Regions from separate parts of the Streptomyces sp. NPDC015139 genome, predicted to be linked through region 2. Evidence: riboswitches for the same ligand, from Rfam matches in the RefSeq annotation. Region 2 holds a riboswitch; each other region holds the start of a gene.
The links. Region 2 has a riboswitch for cyclic di-AMP ahead of ACF08B_RS01270 (peptidoglycan DD-metalloendopeptidase family protein). Riboswitches for the same ligand answer to the same signal wherever they lie in the genome.
Positions count from the first base shown of each region.

Region 1: linked by a shared signal. The riboswitch ahead of ACF08B_RS08675 (M23 family metallopeptidase) and the one ahead of ACF08B_RS01270 (peptidoglycan DD-metalloendopeptidase family protein) in region 2 are both predicted to bind cyclic di-AMP.
Region 3: linked by a shared signal. The riboswitch ahead of ACF08B_RS12945 (M23 family metallopeptidase) and the one ahead of ACF08B_RS01270 (peptidoglycan DD-metalloendopeptidase family protein) in region 2 are both predicted to bind cyclic di-AMP.

Region 1 is NZ_JBIBUW010000002.1:897,049-904,171, forward strand. It holds gene ACF08B_RS08640 (amino acid permease) at 1-914, shown strand, start outside; tRNA gene ACF08B_RS08645 (tRNA-Lys) at 1,014-1,086, shown strand; gene ACF08B_RS08650 (TetR/AcrR family transcriptional regulator) at 1,212-1,796, opposite strand; gene ribA (GTP cyclohydrolase II) at 1,893-2,540, opposite strand; gene ACF08B_RS08660 (MarR family winged helix-turn-helix transcriptional regulator) at 2,622-3,182, opposite strand; gene ACF08B_RS08665 (dihydrofolate reductase family protein) at 3,260-4,393, shown strand; tRNA gene ACF08B_RS08670 (tRNA-Met) at 4,484-4,557, shown strand; cyclic di-AMP (ydaO/yuaA leader) riboswitch at 4,891-5,059, shown strand; gene ACF08B_RS08675 (M23 family metallopeptidase) at 5,067-6,113, shown strand; gene ACF08B_RS08680 (aldo/keto reductase) at 6,181-7,123, shown strand, end outside.
Region 2 is NZ_JBIBUW010000001.1:280,659-287,781, reverse strand. It holds gene helR (RNA polymerase recycling motor ATPase HelR) at 148-2,385, shown strand; gene ACF08B_RS01280 (TetR/AcrR family transcriptional regulator) at 2,503-3,117, shown strand; gene ACF08B_RS01275 (SGNH/GDSL hydrolase family protein) at 3,230-4,015, opposite strand; gene ACF08B_RS01270 (peptidoglycan DD-metalloendopeptidase family protein) at 4,226-5,170, opposite strand; cyclic di-AMP (ydaO/yuaA leader) riboswitch at 5,175-5,371, opposite strand; gene ACF08B_RS01265 (alpha-galactosidase) at 5,642-7,123, opposite strand, start outside.
Region 3 is NZ_JBIBUW010000004.1:119,806-126,928, reverse strand. It holds gene ACF08B_RS12960 (GNAT family N-acetyltransferase) at 1-1,406, opposite strand, end outside; gene ACF08B_RS12955 (HPr family phosphocarrier protein) at 1,583-1,864, shown strand; gene ACF08B_RS12950 (GntR family transcriptional regulator) at 2,040-2,726, opposite strand; gene ACF08B_RS12945 (M23 family metallopeptidase) at 2,925-3,680, opposite strand; cyclic di-AMP (ydaO/yuaA leader) riboswitch at 3,694-3,853, opposite strand; gene ACF08B_RS12940 (M16 family metallopeptidase) at 4,083-5,471, opposite strand; gene ACF08B_RS12935 (M16 family metallopeptidase) at 5,468-6,862, opposite strand.

The DNA.
Region 1 (7,123 bases), on a different contig from region 2:
CACTGGCGTTCGTGCCCGACCACCACCAGTCGGCGTCGTTCGTCTTCACGCACTTCGTCAACGAGACCGGCTGGGGCAGCGGCCTCTACGTCGTCCTGCTCGGCCTGCTGATGGCCCAGTACACCTTCACCGGTTACGACGCCTCGGCCCACATGACGGAGGAGACCCACGACGCTTCCACGGCGGGGCCCAAGGGCATCGTCCGTTCCATCTGGACGTCCTGGATCGCGGGCTTCGTCCTGCTGCTGGGCTTCACCTTCGCGATCCAGTCCTACGACCGCGAGCTCGCCTCGCCCACCGGCGCACCGCCCGCCCAGATCCTGCTCGACGCCCTCGGCGCCACCACCGGCAAGCTCCTGCTGCTGGTGGTGATCGGGGCCCAGCTCTTCTGCGGCATGGCCTCCGTCACCGCCAACAGCCGTATGATCTACGCCTTCTCCCGCGACGGCGCGCTGCCCTTCTCGCACGTCTGGCACACCGTCAGCCCGCGCACCCGTACCCCCGTGGCAGCGGTCTGGCTGGCCGCGCTGGGCGCGCTCGCGCTGGGCCTGCCCTACCTCATCAACTCGACGGCCTACGCGGCGGTGACCTCGATCGCGGTCATCGGCCTCTACATCGCGTACGTCATCCCGACCTTCCTGCGGGTGCGCAAGGGCGACGCCTTCGAACGCGGGCCCTGGCACCTGGGCCGCTGGTCGAAGCCGATCGGTGTCGTCTCGGTCGTCTGGGTCGCCGCGATCACGATCCTGTTCATGCTCCCCCAGGTCGCCCCGGTCACCGGGAAGACCTTCAACTACGCCCCGGTCGCCGTCCTCGTCGTCCTGGGCTTCGCCGCCACCTGGTGGCTGGCCTCGGCACGCCACTGGTTCCTCAACCGGACCCCGGCCCCCACCCTGGAGCCGGTCGAAAAGTGACCAACCTGCCGCTCCGTCCCCGTCCGACGCGGCCGGGTCGCCGATACCCGATCGGAGACCCGGCCGCGTCCGGCTATGCTCGGACGAGCAACATCGCCGGGGCCCTTAGCTCAATTGGCAGAGCAGTGGACTTTTAATCCATTGGTTGTGGGTTCGAGTCCCACAGGGCCTACGGTCCGCAGGCGGGCTTCATGCCCTCTGGCCTGCGACGCGGCGCCCGGTTCGGCTTCGGCCGGCCCGGGCGCCGCGTCTTTTCCCGAAGGGTGCCTCCCGGTACCGGGCGCGGGCGCGGCCGGGTCAGGGCGCCGTACTCCGGACGATCCGCTCGACCGCCGCCGCCACCAGTTCCTCCCGCTCCGCCTCGGTGAGGACGTCGGGCAGGGTGAGCTGCTCGACGATCAGCCAGTTCAGGGCGAGGTAGAGCAGTTTGACGGCCATCGCGTCGCCGGGCAGGCCGGAGGCCTCGTGGTAGGCGACGTTGGCGTCGAGGTCCGCGCGGACGCGCTCGGTGAGGACCGCGCGCAGTTCCGGGCGGCGGGTGGCCTCCAGCCGGAGCTCCAGCAGCGCGAGGTAGCCGGTGCGGAAGGAGGCGACACGGCCGACGAGTTCGCGCATCAGCCGCGTGTACGTCTCCCGGTCACGGCCGGCGTCGCGCTGGCGGGCGACGGTGGCCTCGTCGGGCTGGAGCCGCTCGTAGACGCGGGCCCCGGCCTGGGTGAGCAGGTCGTCGCGGCTGGAGAAGTAGTTGGACGCCGTACCGACGGGCACGGCGGCCGCGGCGTCCACCGCCCGGAAGGTCAGCCCCCGGGCGCCGTCCCGGGCCAGCACCTCGATCGCGGCGTCGACGAGCGCGGCGCGCCGCTGGTCGTTCCGTCTCACCATGGCTCACGACTCCCTGTGCGGTACACGCCTACACCACTGCGGGCAGAGTACTGCACCTGAAGTTGTCCATGGCTCCTGGCGCCCGTCCGGCTCGGCTCATCCCGCCGGGCTCAGCTCGTTCCGCTCCTGCAGCTCGGCCAGGGGCAGCGTGTGCTGGGTCTGCAGGACCTTGGCGCGGAGGTAACGGACGTTGTGGGCGGTGGTGAAGACACCGGTCGGCACCCGGTCCCGGACGACGGCGCCGAGGGCGCGCAACTGCCCGGCCTTGTCGGGGTTGTTGGACAACAGGTCCAGTTCCCCGATGCCGAGAGCGGCGAGCATCTGCGCGGCGGCCGTGTAGTCGCGGGCGTCCTCCGGGAGGCCGAGGGCGGCGTTCGCCTCGTAGGTGTCGAGGCCCTGGTCCTGGAGGGCGTAGGCGTCGAGCTTGTTGTACAGGCCGATGCCGCGCCCCTCCTGACGGAGGTAGAGCAGTACACCGCCGCGCTCCGCGATGCGCTCGACGGCCTCGCGCAGCTGGGGGCCGCAGTCGCAGCGGGACGAACCGAAGACGTCGCCGGTCAGGCACTCGGAGTGCAGGCGCACCAGCGGGACCGGGCCGGGGTCGCCGAGGACGACGGCGACGTGCTCCTGGCCGTCGGCGAGCCCGTGGAAGGTGACGAGCTCCGCGTCGGTGCTGTAGCCGTCGGGGAAGCGCAGCGGCACCCGGACGCGGGCGCGCGGGGTGGCGGCGGGGGTGTCGGGCATGCGAGCCTCCGATTCGTCCCGTCTGCTTCAGATTTGAAGCAGACGCTCGGCCGGGACCCTATCGCATGTTTCAAAGTTAAATCAACGATGTTCGCGGGAGCGTCCCGCCGGCGGTTCCGGCTGGGGCCCCGAGCAGGACGAGGACCGTCGCCGCCACGGCACGTCCTCGGTGGTCGGCCGCTCGTCGTCCGCCCCCTGGAGCCCGCGCGCGATCCCCGTGCAGATCTCCTCCAGCTGCCCCACCTGCTCCGGCGTGAGCCGGTCGAAGAGGGTGGCGCGCACCGTGTCGACGTGCCCGGGTGCCGTACGCTCCAGCACGGCCGTCCCCGCGTCGGTCAGCACCGCGAGACTGCTGCGCTTGTCCCAGCGGCAGTCCTCCCGGCGCACCAGTCCGTCCCGCTCCAGCCGGGTCACCACGTACGTCAGCCTGCTGCGGGTGATCTTCAGCGTCTCGGCGAGGTCGGTCATGCGCAGCCGCCGCTCGGGCGCCTCGGAGAGGTTGGCCAGCACCGAGTAGAACAGGTGGGGCATGCCGCCCTCCTGCTGGAGCTGACGGTCGATCGCGTCCTCCAGGAGGCGGGAGGCGGCCATGTAGGCGCGCCAGGCGCGCTGCTCCTCGGGGGTGAGCCAGCGGGTCGTCATGCTGCCAGTGTAAGTTTGTTTCAAAGTTGAACCAAGATCCGGTGAGGTGCGCCGGGTCACCGTGAGGGAGTGCGCCGATGCCCCTGCCGTACGTGCTGCTGTCCGCCGCCGTCTCCCTCGACGGCTACCTGGACGACACCGGCCCCGAGCGGCTGCTGCTCTCCAGCCCGGCCGACTTCGACCGGGTCGACGCGGTACGGGCCTCCGTCGACGCCATCCTGATCGGCGCCGGCACCATCCGCGCCGACAACCCGCGGCTGCTGGTCAACTCCGCCGATCGGCGCGCCGCCCGGGTGGCGTCCGGCCGGCCCGCGTACCCCCTGAAGGTGACCGTCACCGCCACCGGCGAACTCGACCCCGACGCCCACTTCTGGCACACCGGCGGCGAGAAGCTGGTCTGCACGACCGACAAGGGCGCGGAGGTGGCCTCCCGCCTCCTCGGGGACACCGCGGACGTCGTCGCGCTCGGCGCCGACCTCGACTGGCGGGCCCTGCTGGAGCACCTGCACGACGTGCGCGGGGTCGAACGCCTCATGGTCGAGGGCGGCGGCCGGGTGCACACCCAGCTGCTGACGCAGGGTCTCGCCGACGAACTCCAGCTGGTCCTCGCCCCGCTCCTGGTCGGCGACCCGGCGGCCCCGCGGCTGTTCGGCCCCGGGGAGTACCAGGGCGGGCGGCTGCGCCTGGTCGAGACCCGCCGGATCGAGGACGTCGTCCTCATGCGGTACGAGCCCACCGCCCCCGGCACCGGCCCGGTCCCCACCGCCGCCGACCGCCGCTGGCTGCGCACCGCCTGTGAGCTCGCCGCCCAGTGCCCGCCCTCGGAGACCGCGTTCAGCGTCGGCGCGGTCGTGGTCGGCGCCGACGGCACCGAGCTCGCCCGCGGCCACTCCCGGGAGGGCGGCGACCCCGTGGTCCACGCGGAGGAGGCCGCCCTGGCCAAGGTCGACCCGGCCGACCCGGGACTGCCCGGCGCCACCGTCTACAGCAGCCTGGAACCCTGCGCCCGCCGCGCCTCCCGGCCCGCCCCCTGTGCCGAACTGATCCTGCGGTCCGGGGCGCGCCGGGTGGTCACCGCCTGGCGGGAGCCGGACACCTTCGTGGCCGCGGCCGACGGCACGGGCGTCCTGCGCGACGGCGGAGCCGAGGTCGTCGTGCTCCCCGAGTTCGAGGCCCTCGCCAAGGCCCCGAACTCCCACCTGACGGCCTGACCGGCCCTGCCCCGCGGCGCGCCGGAAAGGGGCCCCGGGAAACCGATTGGCTCCTGGTCCCGTGCATGACGTATGCTGAAGACACAACGACGCGGGGTGGAGCAGCTCGGTAGCTCGCTGGGCTCATAACCCAGAGGTCGCAGGTTCAAATCCTGTCCCCGCTACTGAAGGCTCAGGGCCGGGATCCAGTTCATGGATCCCGGCCCTGAGTGTTTCCCGGCCCCGGCCGACCACCTCGGGCCCCGGTGACGGGCGGACCTCGCGGCACTTCACCGACAGTGACCGGTCGAGCGCCGAGCGCATGACATCTGAGTCACCATCAAAACTTCTGTGACTCCTGAATCGCGGCCAACTCGCCCGGTTTGCAGGGATGGCAGCGGTTAAGTCCGCGGCGGAAAACGTTAATGATCAAGCCGTACGGCTTGGAAAGTGCCCCGCGGGTCTATTAACGTTCGATAACGCAGCGCGGTCGTCCCAGCCGTCACCCGCGACGGCTCCGTGCGCACGCGCCGAATCCCGTAAGGGAACCGGGGAACCACCACCCTGGGGTGAATCACGCGGCTACTGATGTGAACTCCTCGAGTCCACGCCAGGTATACGCGCGTAGGAGACCTTCCTGCTCCGAACCCGTCAGCTAACCCGGTAGGCGGAGGAAGGAAAGGAGCGCGCCCGCGTGGCGTCCAACCGGCCTGCCCCAGAAGCCCCGTTCATACCGGCTCAGCGTGAGAGCGAGACCTTCGGTTACGCCTCCTACCGTGCCGAGGAGGGCCCCTGGGAGGAGTGGAACCCCACCGAGGAGTCCCTCACCCCGGTCCGCGGGCGGCACCGCGTGGCCAAGCAGCGCGGCGGGTTCGCCCGCAGCTCCACCGTCCTCGGCGTCGGCGTGATCGCGGCGGTCGGCGCGGGCGGGATGGCCAGCGCCAACACCGGCAAGCCGCCGGTCTCCATCTCCCTGCCGGACCTGCCGAGCGTCGGTTCCCTCTTCGACGACGGTTCCGCCAAGACCTCCGAGGCCACCGGACTCAGCGACGTCGGGGTGACCTCCGCCGGCAGCGAGCAGGACACCGATGCGGGCGAGGCCCTGCGCAGCCGGATCATGGCCCAGGCCGAGCAGCAGAAGGGCCAGGCCGAGAGCAAGGCCACCGCCGCCAGGCTCGCCACCGCCGAGAAGCTGACCGCCGACGCGGCGGCGAAGGCGGAGAAGGAAGCCGCCGCGAAGGCCGCCGCCGCGAAGGAGAAGGCCGAGGCCGCGGCCGCCAGGGCGGAGGCCGAGGCCAAGAAGGCGGCGGAGGAGAAGCGGCTGGCCGAGCTGGCCAAGCAGTACACGCTGCCGACGTCCTCGTACACGATCACCTCGACGTTCGGCCAGGCCGGCTCGATGTGGTCCTCCGGCTACCACACCGGCCTCGACTTCGCGGCCCCCACGGGCACCCTCATCAAGGCCATCCACAGCGGCACGATCACGCAGGCGGGCTGGGCCGGCTCCTACGGCTACCGCACGGTCCTCACCCTGGACGACGGCACCGAGCTGTGGTTCTGCCACCAGTCCTCGATCAGCGTCTCCGTCGGCCAGAAGGTCTCCACCGGCGAGCTCATCGGCCGGGTCGGCGCGACCGGCAACGTCACCGGCCCGCACCTCCACCTGGAGGTCCACCCGGGCGGCGACGCCACGGGGATCGACCCCATGGCCTGGCTGCGGGGCAAGGGCCTCACCCCCTGACACCCGTTCGCGGGAACTCGGCGCCGACGGCGGAAGAGATCATTCGCCGTCGGCGTTGACTTGGAGCATGACTTCTCTGCGCACACTCGGTTCCTCCGACCTCGAGGTCTTCCCCCTCTCCCTCGGCGGCAACGTCTTCGGCTGGACCGCCGACGAGCAGACCTCCTTCGCCGTGCTCGACGCCTACGCCGCCGCGGGCGGCAACTTCGTCGACACCGCCGACAGCTACAGCGCCTGGGTGGAGGGCAACGCCGGCGGCGAGTCCGAGACGATCATCGGCAAGTGGGTCAAGGCCCGCGGCAACCGCGACGACGTCGTCATCGCCACCAAGGTCAGCCAGCACCCCGAGTACCAGGGCCTGTCCGCGGCGACCATCAAGGCCGCCGCCGACGCCTCCCTGCGCCGCCTCGGCACCGACCGCATCGACCTCTACTACACGCACTTCGACAAGCCCGAGGTGCCGGTCGAGGAGATCATCGGCGCGCTGGACGAGCTGGTGAGGGCGGGCAAGGTCCGGCACATCGCCGCGTCCAACATCAGCCCCGAGCGGCTGCGGGCCTCCCTGGACTTCTCCGACCGCGAGGGCCTGGCCCGCTACGTCGCCCTCCAGCCGCACTACAACCTGGTCTCCCGCGACACCTACGAGGGCCCGCTGCAGGACCTGGCCGCCCGCGAGGGCCTGGCCGCGGTGCCCTACTACTCCCTCGCCGCGGGCTTCCTCACCGGCAAGTACCGCCCGGGTACGACCGTCGACAGCCCGCGCGCCGGCACGGGCGCGAAGTACGCCCGGTCCGAGCGCGGCGGGCGGGTCCTGGCGGCCCTGGACGAGATCGCCGCCGCCCACGGGGCCCCGGTCGCCACGGTCGCCCTGGCCTGGCTCGCCGCCCAGCCGACGATCACGGCCCCCATCGCCTCGGCCCGCACGGTCGACCAGCTCCCGGCCCTCCTGGGCGTCGCCGACCTGACCCTGACGGACGACGACCTGAAGAAACTGACGGACGCGTCGGCCT
Region 2 (7,123 bases):
AAGGGGGCGCCGCGGGCGTCCCACCTCTCGCCACTCTCAACCTATAGCGCACCGGGGGGCTTGCGGCAAGGCCCCGGTCGTCCCGCAGAATCGCAGGCCGACGCCGATCACCTGCGGAAATGGGAGATTCACGAAGTGCGTGCACCGATGTCGGCAGACCCCACGGGCGCGACCCCGGATCGAGCCGGTGACAGGAGCTTCCCGACGACCAGCGCGTTCGATCTACCCGAGCGCCTCTCCCCCAAGGCCGACCCGGCGCTCGTCGCGCGCGACGAGCGGCACTTCGCGGCGATCGCGGAGAGCCTGCGGCAGACGATCGCCGAACTGTCCGAGCGTCTCGACGCCGAACTCAGGGCGCCGGGCGGCACAGGTCGGCAGGCGATGGACCGGGACGCGGAGGTGCACCGGCTGACCGGTCGTCTGCGCACCCTGCGCCGCTTCGGCCTGGACCTGTGCCTCGGGCACATGGTCGGTGCGGACGACGGCGAGCCGGTGTACATCGGGCGCCTCGGTCTGACCGACAGCACGGGGCGCCGGTTGCTGCTGGACTGGCGCGCCCCCGCCGCCGAGCCGTTCTTCGCGGCGACCCATGCCGATCCGATGGGCCTGGCGAGCCGTCGCCGGTACCGCTGGACGGGCGGCCGGATCAGTGACTACTGGGACGAGGTGTTCACCGCCGACGGGCTGGAAGGACACGCGGCGCTGGACGACCAGTCGGCCTTCATCGCCAGTCTCGGCGGCAGCCGGTCGGCCCGGATGCGGGACGTGCTCGCCACCATCCAGGCCGACCAGAACGCCGTCGTCCGGGCGGGCTCCCGGGGCGCCCTCGTGGTCGACGGCGGTCCGGGCACCGGGAAGACGGTCGTCGCCCTGCACCGCTCCGCCTACCTGCTGCACTCCGACCCGCGCCTCGGTCACCGGCGCGGCGGCCTGCTGTTCGTCGGACCGCACCAGCCCTACCTGGCCTATGTCGCCGACGTGCTGCCCAGCCTCGGCGAGGAGGGCGTGCGGACGTGCACCCTGCGGGACCTGCTGCCCGAAGGCGCGGCGGCGCAGGAGGAGGCCGACCCCGAGGTGGCCCGTCTGAAGTCGTCCGCGGACCTGGTGCGGGCGATCGAGAAGGCCGTCGCGTTCCACGAGGAGCCGCCCACGGCGGGCCTGACGGTCACCACCCCGTGGTCGGACGTCCGGCTGACCGCCGACGACTGGGCCGAGGCGTTCCGCGCACCGGGCCCCGGCACACCGCACAACGAGGCGCGCGACCTGATCTGGGACGAGCTGGTCACGATCCTCCTGGACAGGCTGGACGGTGACGTACCGCCCGACCTGTTCCGCAGGGCACTGCTGCACGACGAGGAACTGGTCGGCGCCCTGCACGGCGCGTGGCCGCTGCTCGAAGCGGCCGACGTCGTCGGGGACTTGTGGTCGGTGCCCGCCTACCTGCGGCTGTGCGCCCCCTGGCTCGGCCCGGACGACGTACGCACGTTGCGGCGTGCGGAGGCACAGGCGTGGACCGTGTCCGACCTCCCGCTGCTCGACGCCGCGCGGCAGCGGCTCGGCGACCCGGACGCGGCCCGGCGCGGGCAGCGGCACAGGGCCGTCCTGGACGCGCAGCGCGAGCGGATGGCGCAGGTCGTCGACAACCTGATCGACGCCGCGTCCGCCTCCGGCGCCGACGGTGACGACGGCGAGGGTCTGGTGCGGATGCTGCGCGGTCAGGACGCCGCGGTCAGCCTGGTCGACGAGTCCGAACTGCCCACGGCCGACCGGGACCTGCTCGCCGGCCCGTTCGCGCACATCGTCGTGGACGAGGCGCAGGAACTGACCGACGCGGAGTGGCAGATGCTGCTGTCGCGGTGCCCGTCACGGAGTTTCACCATCGTCGGGGACCGCGCCCAGGCCAGGCACGGGTTCACGGAGTCGTGGCGGGAACGGCTGGCGCGGGTCGGGCTGGACCGGGTCGACGTGGCCTCCCTGAGCATCAACTACCGGACGCCCGAGGAGGTCATGGCGGAGGCGGAGCCGGTCATCCGGGCCGTGCTCCCGGACGCCAACGTGCCGGCCTCCGTCCGCAGCAGCGGTGTCCCCGTCGTGCACGGGACCGTCTCGGAGCTGGAGTCGGTCCTCGACGGCTGGCTCGCCGCGCACGACGACGGGATCGCCTGCGTCATCGGCGCTCCCTCGTTCCGGGCGACGCCCCGCGTCCGCTCGCTGACCCCGGAGCTGTCGAAGGGGCTGGAGTTCGACCTGGTCGTCCTCGTCGACCCGGAGGCGTTCGGAGAGGGGATCGAGGGGGCGGTGGACCGCTATGTCGCCATGACCCGGGCGACGCAGCGGCTCGTGGTCCTCACGAGCCGCCCCACGGACCAGCCCCTCTCCCGGTGAGTGTCTGCCCGCGCGCGTGCGCGCCCGATGGCCGGAACAGCACCGGCGAGCGGGCTCACCTGGAGCGCGACCGCCTACCGGGCGGGCTCGGAGCGGCTCGCCCGGTAGGGTGACCGCGTGGCGAGAGTGCGGTTGAGCGTGGCCGAGCGGCGGGAGGAACTGCTGCGGGCCGCCATCGAGCAGATCGAGGCGCGGGGCGTGGCGGCGGTCCGGATCGCCGACGTGGCCGCGGCGCTCGGGGTGAGCAACGCGCTGGTGCTGTACCACTTCTCGACCAAGGAGAAGCTGGTCGCCGCCGCGTTCACGTACGCGGCGCAGGACGACCTCGCGCACCTGCGCAAACTGCTGGGACGGCGCACCTCCGCGCTGCGCCGGCTGCGGGCCGCGGTGCGCTGGTACGCGCCGACCGGTCAGGCCAAGGGCTGGCGGCTGTGGATCGAGGGCTGGGCCGTGGCGCTGCGCGAGCCGGCGCTGCGGGACGTCACCCGGGACCTGGACAGGGAGTGGAAGGCCGCGCTCGTCGAGGTCATCGCCGAGGGCGTGGCGGCGGACGAGTTCGTGTGCGCCGATCCGGTCGGTACGGCTCTGCGGCTGACCGCGCTGATGGACGGGCTGGCCGTCCAGCTCACCTCGTACCCGGGCTCGGTGCCGCGGTCCCGGGCGCAGGAGTGGGTCGACGAGGCCCTGGCCCGCGAACTGGGCCTGGACCGGGAGGCGTTGGCGGGGCGCTGACGCGCCGCGCCGTACCTGCGGGGGCGTGGTCGTGCCCCTCGCCGTGGGCCGCACGGGTCGGGGCACGAAGAACCGCTCACCGGCACCGGTCACCCGTACCGGTGGCTCCGGGTCAGGCCACGGAGGCGATCCGGAGCTTGATGTCGTCCGGCGACAGCGGTCCCTTCGCCGTCACGTGGTCGCCGGAGGACTCGCCCCGCAGCCGGCGGCCGATCCACGGCACGAGGTACTCGCGGGCCCAGTGGACGTCGTCCCGGCGGACCTCCAGGGTGCCCCGGGGCGGCAGCGGCGGCCACGGCTGCTCCGGGTCGGCCGGCACCTCGAGACCGAGGGCCTGACCGGCGCGCAGGGCCACGCGCGTGTGCCCCTCGGGCGAGAGGTGGAGCCGGTCGCTGTCCCAGGCCCTGCGGTCCTGTACGGACTTGAGGGACCACAGGTCGAGCACGGGGCAGCCGTACCGGTCGGCGATGGCGCGCACATGCCCGTTGTACGTGGCGATCTTGCCGCGCAGATGCTTGAGCAGCGGGACGCCACGGGTGTCGAACCCGGTCGTCACCATCACCGTGCCCGCGGCCTCGGCCAGCGGGGCCAGGGCGCGCTCGAATCGCTCGGCCACCTCGTCCGGGTCGGTGCCGGGGCGGATGATGTCGTTGCCGCCGGCGCAGAAGGACACGAGGTCCGGGGCCAGTTGGGCGGCCTGGGGAAGCTGGTCCGCCACGATCTGGTCCAGCAGCTTCCCGCGCACGGCCAGGTTGGTGTACTGGAAGTCGCCCTCGGGACGCCGGTCGGCGAGCAGTACCGCGAACCGGTCCGCCCAGCCCACGAACGCCCCGTCGGGACCGGGATCGCCCACGCCCTCGGTGAAGCTGTCCCCCACCGCCACGTACGACCCGATCACTGATCTGTTGTCACTCTTCGAATCGTCTGCCACATCGGACCATGATTCACCTTCGGATGTGACCTACGCGACCGTAGGCCGGGGTTGACGAACGGTGAGATGGGACACTCCTAAAGAATTCGCCAACCGGGAATACCGAAGGCCGGACCCGGGGATCGGGGGTCCGGCCTTCGGTGGCCTGTCCGGCAGGTGGTCGTGGTGCGGACCGTGTCAGCCGACGGGGACGCCGTGCTCGCGGAGGTAGGCGACCGGGTCGATGTCGGAGCCGTAGTCCGGCGTCGTGCGGATCTCGAAGTGCAGGTGCGGGCCGGTCACGTTGCCGGTGGCGCCGGACAGGCCGATCTGCTGTCCCGCCGTCACGGCCTGGCCGGCCGAGACGGAGAGCTGGGAGAGGTGGCCGTACTGGGCGTAGTGGCCGTCGAGGAGCTTGATGACGACCTGGTTGCCGTAGGCGCCGCCCCAGCCCGCCGAGACGACCGTGCCCGCGCCGACGGCCTTGAGGGGGGTGCCGGTCGGTACGACGAAGTCGACGCCGGTGTGGTAGCCGCTGGACCACATGCTGCCGGCCGTGTGGTAGGCGGTGCCGATGGTGGCGCCGGCCACGGGGAGGGTGAAGCCGGTGGCGGCGGTCGTCGTGGGGGCGGACTCCGCCGGCTTGGCCGCCGAGGCCTGCCGCGGGGCGACGGAGGCCTTCGTGGGGGCCGGGGTCTTCGCGGGGGCCGAGGGCTTCGGAGCGGCCGAGGAGTGCTGCGGGGCGGCGGGCTCGGTACGGGTCCGGGCTGCCTGCTCGCCGAGCGTCAGCTTCAGGCCCGGGTGGATCAGCGCGGGGTTGTCGCCGACGACCCGGCGGTTGTCGTCGTAGAGGCGGTGCCAGCCACCGCCGACGTGCTGCCGGTCGGCGATCGTCGCGAGGCAGTCGCCGGCCTTGACGGTGTAGATGTGCGCCGTCGCGTCCGCCTCGGCGGCGGACCTCTGCACCGCGGCGGGAAGGGACTGCGCGGCCTTTCCGGAGACGGGCTGCGCCGCGGGGGCGGCGTGCGCTCCGGTGGCCCCGAGGAGCGGGAGGGCCAGAGCGGCGCCACCCGTTCCGGCGACGGCGATGGAGCGGGAAAAACGCGGGGTCTTGGGACGTCGGTGCTTACCCTTCGCGGGCATGGCGCATTCCTCTCCGACGCCTGCGAGGTCAGCTGCCGGGTTCGGGCTGGAGTCGCCCGGCCGTGCGGTGCGCGGCTTCACCCCTGGCCTGTCGCGAGAACCGGGACAGGCGGTCGTGCCTGGTGGGTCCCCCGCTCCTGCCGAACACGGGTCATATGTGCGGGAACTCCGGGCGGCGGCAGGATTCGGCGTTCCGTCCGGATTGGTGGCGAACGTAAGCGAGCAGGACGGGTGGAAACAAGCGCCCCGTTCCGGCCCTTCCGGATGCGCAAGATCGAAGGCGGGAATGCCCGGTGACCCTCCGTGCATTCCCGTCTTCCGGGCCAGTTCGATTTCCCTTTGCGGCACCGGAATTACGTGAACATGTCGCGCGACGTACGGTCACGAATGTGACGCCCCTCACACGGAGTCCCACCACGTCCGTTTATTTGCTGGCGAGTTGGACTTGAGGTACCAAGACGGGTTAAAGGTTCAGATGCGACGTAGACGGACAATCGCCGCATCCAGGTCACCCTTCAGCCCCGTCCGCAGGCCGTGGTGCAGCAGTACGGCACCTCGGTGCACTTCGCCCGATTCGCGGCATTCGTAGGACGCTGTCGGGTCGAGTCCGCGCAGCCGCACCGCCGGAACCGGCTCGCCGTAGCTCTGCGACCGAAGCCAGGCGAGGACCACCGTCTCGTCCCCGAGGACGTACTGGACGGCACTCAGCCCGTCCGCCGGGGGCCGCAGCCGGTACAGCTCGCCCCGCTGGACGACCGGGCGGATCTCCTTGTAGAGCTCCACCCAGCCCCGGGCCTCGGCCAGCTCCTCCGCGCTCCACGCCGTGAGGTCTCCGCCGACGCCCAGCACGCCCGCCATGGCGCTGACGAAACGGAACCGCAGCGAGCTGACCCGGCCGTTGAGCTGGGTGTTCGGGCTGTCGGTGACCCAGGCGGCCATCACACGCGCGGGGTGGATCTGGCTGAAGCCGTGCTGGATGGCGAGCCGGTCCAGCGGGTCGGTGTTGTCGGAGGTCCACACCTGGTCGGTACGGCTCATCACCCCGAGGTCGATCCGGCCGCCGCCGCCCGAACAGGACTCGAAGGCGACCCCCGGGTGCGCCGCGCGCAGCCGGTCCAGCAGGGCGTACAGCGCGTGGACGTGATCGATCCACAGGCGCTGCGGGTACGGCTCGCCGGGCCAGCCGGCGTCGGTGAAGCAGCGGTTGAAGTCCCACTTCACGTAGTCGATCGGGGTGCTGGTGAGCAGCGCGTCCAGCTGCTGCCAGAGGTGGTCCCGGACGTCCTCGCGGGCCAGGTTGAGGACGAGCTGGTTGCGCAGCTCCGTCCGCCGGCGGCCCCGCTGGTACTGCACCCAGTCGGGGTGGGCCCGGTAAAGGTCGCTGTCCTGGTTGACCATCTCGGGCTCGACCCAGATGCCGAACCGCATGCCGAGGCCGTGCACCTGGTCGGCGAGCGGTTTGAGACCGTGCGGGAAGCGGCCGGGGTTGGGGCTCCAGTCGCCCAGCCCGGCGCGGTCGCCGGTGCGGGCACCGAACCAGCCGTCGTCCACCACGAAGAGTTCGCAGCCGATCTCGGCGGCGCGGCGGGCGAGGGCGGTCTGCTGCTCCTCGGAGATGTCGAAGTGGGTCGCCTCCCAGGAATTGAAGAGCACGGGCCGGTCCCGCTCCGCGTCCGGGACGACGTACGCGCGCTGGTAGGCGTGCCAGGTGCGGCTCGCGGCGCCGAACCCGCCGGCGCTCCACAGACCGGCGAAGACCGGGGTGGTGTACGCACCACCCGGCTCCAGGAGCAGCAGGCCCGAGTCGTCGTATCCTGCGCCGCCGGTGATCTGGACGCGCCCGTCCGGGAGTTGGGCCACGGAGATCCGCCAGGAGCCGGACCACCCGAGCGCGCATCCGTAGACCTCGCCGTGCTCCTCGGTGGCGTCGGTGTCGAGCGCCACCCAGGGCAG
Region 3 (7,123 bases), on a different contig from region 2:
CGCACGGCGTGGCCCTGCGGCGCGGCCCCGGTCCCCTGCACCACGACCAGCGGCTTCGCGGCTGCCGTCCGCCGGGCGAGCCGGTTGAACTTGCGGGGGTTGCCGATGGACTCCAGGTACATGAGGACGACGTCGGTCTCGGGGTCGTCGTACCAGTACTGGAGGACGTCGTTGCCGGAGACGTCCGCGCGGTTGCCGGCGGAGACGAAGGTGGACACGCCGGTGACGCCGGTGACGCCACCGCCGCGCCGGTGCAGCCGGGACAGCAGGGCGATGCCGATGGCGCCGGACTGGGCGAACAGTCCGATGCGGCCGGGGCGGGGCATCTCGGGGGCGAGGGAGGCGTTCAGCCGGACGTCCGGTGCGGTGTTGATGACCCCGAAGGCGTTCGGGCCGATGATCCGCATCCCGTACGCGCGCGCGGCCCGGACGAGGGCGCGCTGCCGTTCGCGGCCCTCGGGGCCGCTCTCGGCGTATCCGGCGGAGAGCACGACGAGACCCTGGACGCCGTGTTCACCGCACTCGGCGACCACCGAGGGCACGTGCTCGGCCGGTACGGCGACGACGGCGAGGTCCACGTGCCCCTCGATGTCCCGCACCGAGCGGTACGCCGGCACCCCGTCGACCTCGTCGAGGTCCTCGGGGAAGGCGTTGTTCACGGCGTGCAGCCGGCCGGTGTAGCCGGCGTCCCGGAGGTTGCCGAGGGTGCTGCGGCCGACGCCGCCGGGGCTGCGGCCGACGCCGACGACCGCCACGGAGCCGGGCACGAGGAGCCGGCGTACCGAGTGGGCCTCGGCGCGCTGCTCCCGGGCGCGCTGCACGGCGACGGAGCGGTCGGTGGGTTCGAGGTCGAACTCCAGGCGTACGACCCCGTCCTCGAAGCTGCGCTTCTGTGTGTAGCCGGCGTCCGTGAACACCTTGATCATCTTGGTGTTGGCGGGGAGCACCTCGGCGGCGAAGCGGCGGATGCCGCGCTCGCGCGCGACGGCCGCGACGTGCTCCAGCAGGGTGGAGGCGACACCGCGGCCCTGGTGGGCGTCCTGCACCAGGAAGGCCACCTCGGCCTCGTCGGCGGGGGCGGAGGCGGGCATCCCGTCGGCGCCGATGCGGTCGTAGCGTACGGTGGCGATGAACTCGCCGCCGATGGTGGCCGCGAGTCCCACCCGGTCCACGAAGTCGTGGTGCGTGAAGCGGTGGACGTCCTTGGCGGAGAGCCGTGGGTACGGCGCGAAGAAGCGGTAGTACTTCGACTCGTCGGAGACCTGCTCGTAGAAGCTGACCAGGCGGTCGGCGTCGTCGGCGGTGATGGGCCGGATGCGCGCGGTGCCTCCGTCGCGCAGCACCACGTCGGCCTCCCAGTGAGTGGGGTACTCGTGCCGCTCCTGCCGATCCGCCGAGGTCTGCATGGGCCCCAGAGTACGGCTCGCGTACGACAACGGCGCGAGGCAGTCTGTGGAGGACGACAGCCGGACCGAGGCCGCGGTCCGGCGCCGTAACGGAGGGGACGGAGGTCCGCTCCGGGCACGCTTCACGGTATGGGAAACTGGTCTAGACAACCCTGAAGACTGAAGGGCAGCAACACATGGCTGAGCGCCGCGTCAACGTCGGCTGGGCCGAGGGCCTCCACGCCCGCCCCGCTTCCATCTTCGTCCGAGCCGCCACGGCCACAGGCGTCCCGGTGACGATCGCCAAGGCCGGGGGCAACCCCGTCAACGCGGCCTCCATGCTGGCCGTCCTGGGTCTGGGCGCCCAGGGCGGCGAGGAGATCGTCCTCGCCTCGGAGGCCGAGGGCGCGGACGCCGCCCTGGACCGCCTGGCCAAGCTGGTCGCCGAGGGCCTGGAAGAGCTGCCCGAGACGGTCTGAGCACCTCGCGTCCGAACGCCGCAGCCGCGTCGCCTTTCCGGGCGGCGCGGCTTCGGCATTTCGAGCGGCTTCGATCGCCTGGCGAAATCACCGCGCGCAAATCACCGCACGGAGGAATTCGGGCAGCGGAAAACAACCCCCACCGAATTCCCTCTCTTTGTATACGACACCCGTGTTAATACCGGCGGCCCGTCGTGTTGACGGCATGTTGCGAAGTCCTCACACGCTCGGCGCCGCCGGAAAAGCGCAGACGGTGCGCGCCCGTCGCGCGCTCGGCGTGCAGCGCCGTGACCGCCCGCGCGCGCTCGCCGTCGCCGCGTGCCACCGCGTCCACGATCGCGCCGTGCTCGGCCCAGGAGTCCGGCGGGCTCTGCGGGGCCTCCACCGCGTACATCCAGGCGATCTTGTGGCGCAGCTGGGTGAGCATCGAGGCCAGCGAGGGGCTGCCGGAGGCCTGCGCCAGCGTCTCGTGGAACCAGCCGCCCAGTGCGCGCAACTCCTCGCTGCCGCCCCTCCTGGCCCGCTCCTGGCCCAGCCGCACCAGGCCGCGCAGCACCTTGAGATGGGCCTCCGTACGCCGCTGTGCCGCCCGTGCCGCGCCGAGCGGCTCCAGGAGCAGGCGCATCTCCAGCAGGTCGGCGGCCTCCTGCGCGGTCGGTTCGGCCACGCACGCGCCCGCGTGCCGGCGGGTCACCACGAACCCCTCCGCCTCCAGGGTGCGCAGGGCCTCACGGACGGGGACGCGCGAGACGCCGTAGCGGCGGGCCAGCACTTCCTCGGTGAGCCGGCCGCCGCGCTCGTGGACACCGGCGACGATGTCGTCCCGGATCGCCGTGCACACCGAATGCGCCGGAACACGCATGACCGACCTCCGCCTTAATCCCCGTGAAACGCCCGCAGGGGACGCCCTTTCCGTGACTCTATTCCAAAGAGGCCGAATTTCCGACGGCAGGCCGGAATCCATGGATATTTTTTGGACAGCGGTCCGGTGGGGATCAGGCGGAAACGGCGAAAGCCCCGGCTCGGTGAGCCGGGGCTTTCGCATGTCCGCGCGGTGGCGTCAGACGTTCACGCCGTGGTTGCGGAGATAGCTGATGGGGTCGACGTCCGAGCCGTAGTCGGGGCTCGTACGGGCCTCGAAGTGGAGGTGCGGGCCGGTGACGTTGCCGGTCGCGCCGGACAGACCGATCTGCTGGCCGGGGACGACCTTCTGGCCGACCGTGACACCGATGGACGACAGGTGGCCGTACTGGGTGTACATGCCGTCGGCCATCCGGATCACGATCTGGTTGCCGTACGCGCCGCCCCAGCCGGTGGAGACGACGGTGCCGGAGCCGACCGCGTGGACGGACGTGCCGCTGGCCGCGTGGAAGTCGATACCGGTGTGGGAGCCGGAGGACCACAGCGAGCTGCTGGCCTTGTAGGCGGTGGACACGTAGGAGTGCACGATCGGGGCGACGAACGCGTTGAGGCGCTTGCGCTCGGCCTCGCGGGCGGCGCGGGCCCTGGCCTCGCGCTCCTCCTTGACCTTGGCGGCGGCGGCCTTGGCGGCGGCCTCCTCGGCGGCCTGCTGCTCGGCGGCCTGCTTCTGGGCGTCCGCCTGCGCGCTGATCTGCTCCGCGACGTCGTCGCTGACGGTCACGACGGGCGTGAGGCCGGTCTGCTCGGCGGCGTTCTCGGCGGCGAGCGCCGGCGACGCGGCGAGGGTGCCGACGACACCCGTGGTGGTGAGGGCGGCGACACCGGCCGCCTGCGCGGTGGTGCGCTTGACCCGGCCGGGCTTGCGATGCTTCCCGGTGGCGCACATGAACGCCATGAAGTGGCTGGTCCTTTCCTTCCTTCTCGCCTACCGGGTTAGCTGACGGGTTCGGAGCAGGAAGGTCTCCTACGGGCCCCCTCGCTCACGCGCGGGCGCCCGATTCACCCCAGGGACGATGGGTCCCCGGCTCCCCTGGCTCGCGCCGTACGGGGACTCGGCGATGACTGTCCGGTGCCGCGGGCGCGGCGTGGTGCGTGACGAACAGCCTGGACGAACCTACGGAAGCCCGCTTTCAATCCTCAAACGGATCCGGGTTTTTGTAGCGCATCCCACAGGGCAGACAGGCAACCTCCGCCCCAAATCGGGCATCTGGTGAAGCGAGTGGAACGGCGGGGGCCCTGACGACCCGTAGGTCGGCAGGGCCCCACGCACGCGTGCCGTGCTCCGCGGCAGCGGCCGCTATTCGGCCGTGACGACGGTGACTTCGCCGATGCCGAGCGCCTCGACCGGCGCCTTGATCTGGGAGGCGTCGCCGACGAGGACGGTCACCAGCCGGTCCACCGGGAAGGCGTTGACGACGGCCGCGGTCGCCTCGACCGTGCCCGTCGCGGCCAGCTGCCGGTACAGCGTCGCCTGGAAGTCGTCGGGCAGGTGCTGCTCGACCTGGTCGGCCAGGGTGCTCGCGACGGCCGCCGCGGTCTCGTACTTCAGCGGCGCCACCCCGACGAGGTTCTGCACGGCGACGTCCCGCTCGGCGTCGGTCAGGCCCTCCGCCGCGAGGGTGCGCAGCACCTTCCACAGGTCGTCCAGCGCGGGACCGGTGTTCGGCGTGTCCACGGAGCCGCTGATGGCGAGCATCGAGGCACCGGTGCCGTCCGGGGCCGACCGCATGACCTGCCCGAACGCCCGTACCCCGTAGGTGTAGCCCTTCTCCTCGCGCAGCACGCGGTCCAGGCGGGAGGTGAGCGTGCCGCCGAGGCAGTAGGTGCCGAGGACCTGGGCGGGCCAGACCCGGTCGTGCCGGTCCGGGCCGACACGCCCGATGAGCAGCTGCGTCTGCACGGCGCCCGGCCGGTCCACGACGACCACGCGGCCGGTGTCGTCGGCGGTCACCGGCGGCACCGGCCGCGGCTCGCCCGGCGTGCCGGTCCACGCGCCGAGGGTGTCGCCGAGCAGCTCCCCCAGGTCGGTGCCGGTGAGGTCGCCGACGACGACCACGGTGGCCGTGGCGGGGCGGACGTGCCGGTCGTAGAAGGCGCGTACGGACGCCGCGTCGATCTTCTCGACCGTCTCCTCGGTGCCCTGGCGCGGCCGGGACATGCGCGAGGTCACCGGGAACAGCTCCTTGGAGAGCTCCTTGGCGGCCCGGCGGGAGGGGTTGGCCAGCTCGTGCGGGATCTCGTCCAGGCGATTGCGGACCAGCCGCTCGACCTCGCTCTCCGCGAAGGCGGGGGCGCGCAGGGCGTCGGCGAGCAGGCCGAGGCCCTTGGCCAGGCGGGAGGCCGGGACCTCCAGGCTGAGCCGGACCCCGGGGTGGTCGGCGTGCGCGTCGAGCGTGGCGCCCGCGCGCTCCAGCTCGGCGGCGTAGTCCTCGGCCGAGTGCTTGTCGGTGCCCTCGGAGAAGGCCCGCGCCATGATCGTGGCGACACCGTCCAGGCCGGCGGGCTCGGCGTCCAGGGGCGCGTCCAGCATCACCTCGACGGCGACGACCTGCTGGCCGGGGCGGTGGCAGCGCAGCACGGTCAGGCCGTTGTCCAGCGTGCCGCGCTCGGGGGCCGGGAACGCCCACGGCTTGGCGTCGCCCGGCTGCGGCCGGGGGTGGAACTCCATGGTGGCGAGCTCGGTCACTTGGCCGTCTCCTCGTTCTCGTTGCCGGCCTCTACGGTCGCTTCCTTTTCCGGGTCCTCGGGGACCTTGGCGTCCTCGACGGCCTCCGGGGACTTCGGCTCGTAGACGAGCACCGCGCGGTTGTCGGGCCGCAGCCGGGCCTTGGCGACCTCCTGGACCTCCTCGGGGGTGACCTCCAGGACGCGCTTGACGGCGGTGAGCGCGAGCTGCGGGTCGCCGAACAGGACGGCGTACCGGCACAGTTCGTCGGCACGGCCGGCTACCGTGCCGAGCCGGTCCAGCCATTCGCGCTCCAACTGGGCCTGGGCGCGCTCCATCTCCTCGGGCGTCGGGCCCTCCGCGGCGAACCGGGCCAGCTCCTCGTCGATGGCGGCCTCGATGACCGGCACCTCGACGTCACCGGAGGTCTTCACGTCCAGCCAGCCCATGGAGGGCGCCCCGGACAGCCGCAGCAGGCCGAAGCCGGCCGCGACGGCCGTACGGTCGCGGCGCACCAGCCGGTTGTACAGGCGGGAGGACTCGCCTCCGCCGAGGACGGTCAGGGCGAGGTCGGCCGCGTCGCACGCACGCGTGCCGTCGTGGGGCAGCCGGTAGGCGGCCATCAGCGCGCGCGCCGGGACCTCCTCCACGAGGACCTCGCGCTTCTGCCCGCCGATGGTCTCCGGCAGCGAGCCGTCGCGGGGCTCGGGCTTGCCGTCGTGGGAGGCGATGGAGCCGAAGTACCGCTCGATCCAGGCGAGGGTCTGCTGCGGGTCGATGTCGCCGACCACCGAGAGCACCGCGTTGTTCGGCGCGTAGTAGGTGCGGAAGAACTGGCGCGCGTCCTCCAGCGTGGCCGCGTCCAGGTCCGCCATCGAGCCGATGGGCGTGTGGTGGTACGGGTGGCCCTCGGGGTACGACAGCGCGGTCAGCTTCTCGAAGGCGGTGCCGTAGGGAACGTTGTCGTAGCGCTGGCGGCGCTCGTTCTTCACGACGTCCCGCTGGTTCTCCATCGAGTCGTCGTCCAGCGCGGCGAGCAGCGAGCCCATGCGGTCGGCCTCCAGCCAGAGGGCGAGCTCCAGCTGGTGGGCGGGCATGGTCTCGAAGTAGTTGGTGCGCTCGAAGCTGGTGGTGCCGTTGAGCGAGCCGCCGGCGCCCTGCACCAGCTCGAAGTGGCCGTTGCCCTTGACCTGCGCCGAGCCCTGGAACATCAGGTGCTCGAAGAGGTGAGCCAGGCCGGTACGCCCCTTGACCTCGTGGCGGGACCCGACGTCGTACCAGAGGCAGACCGCCGCCACCGGGGTCAGGTGGTCCTCGGAGAGCACCACGCGCAGACCGTTGGCCAGCCGGTGCTCGGTCGCTGTCAGGCCCCCGGAGCCTGCCTCGGCCGTGGTCGTGTGACCCATGGGCATGTACGTCCCTTCGCGAGCGGAGGCGGTCGTCGAAACCGCGGTTTTCCTGCCGTTCCTGCCACTGTATGCAAAGCGTGCGGGGCCCCGGCGAAGTTCCCGCGGGACGTACGCCCACAGCGGATCGCGTAGCCTGCGTCCGGCCCCCTCCAGGCGTCTTCCGGCGCGGGGCGGGTCCGCGGAGACCGGGTCGCGGCCCGGGTTGTCAGTACCGCGGTCCACAATGGTCCGCGACAGATCCGTCAATCGCTTCAGCAAGAGCGA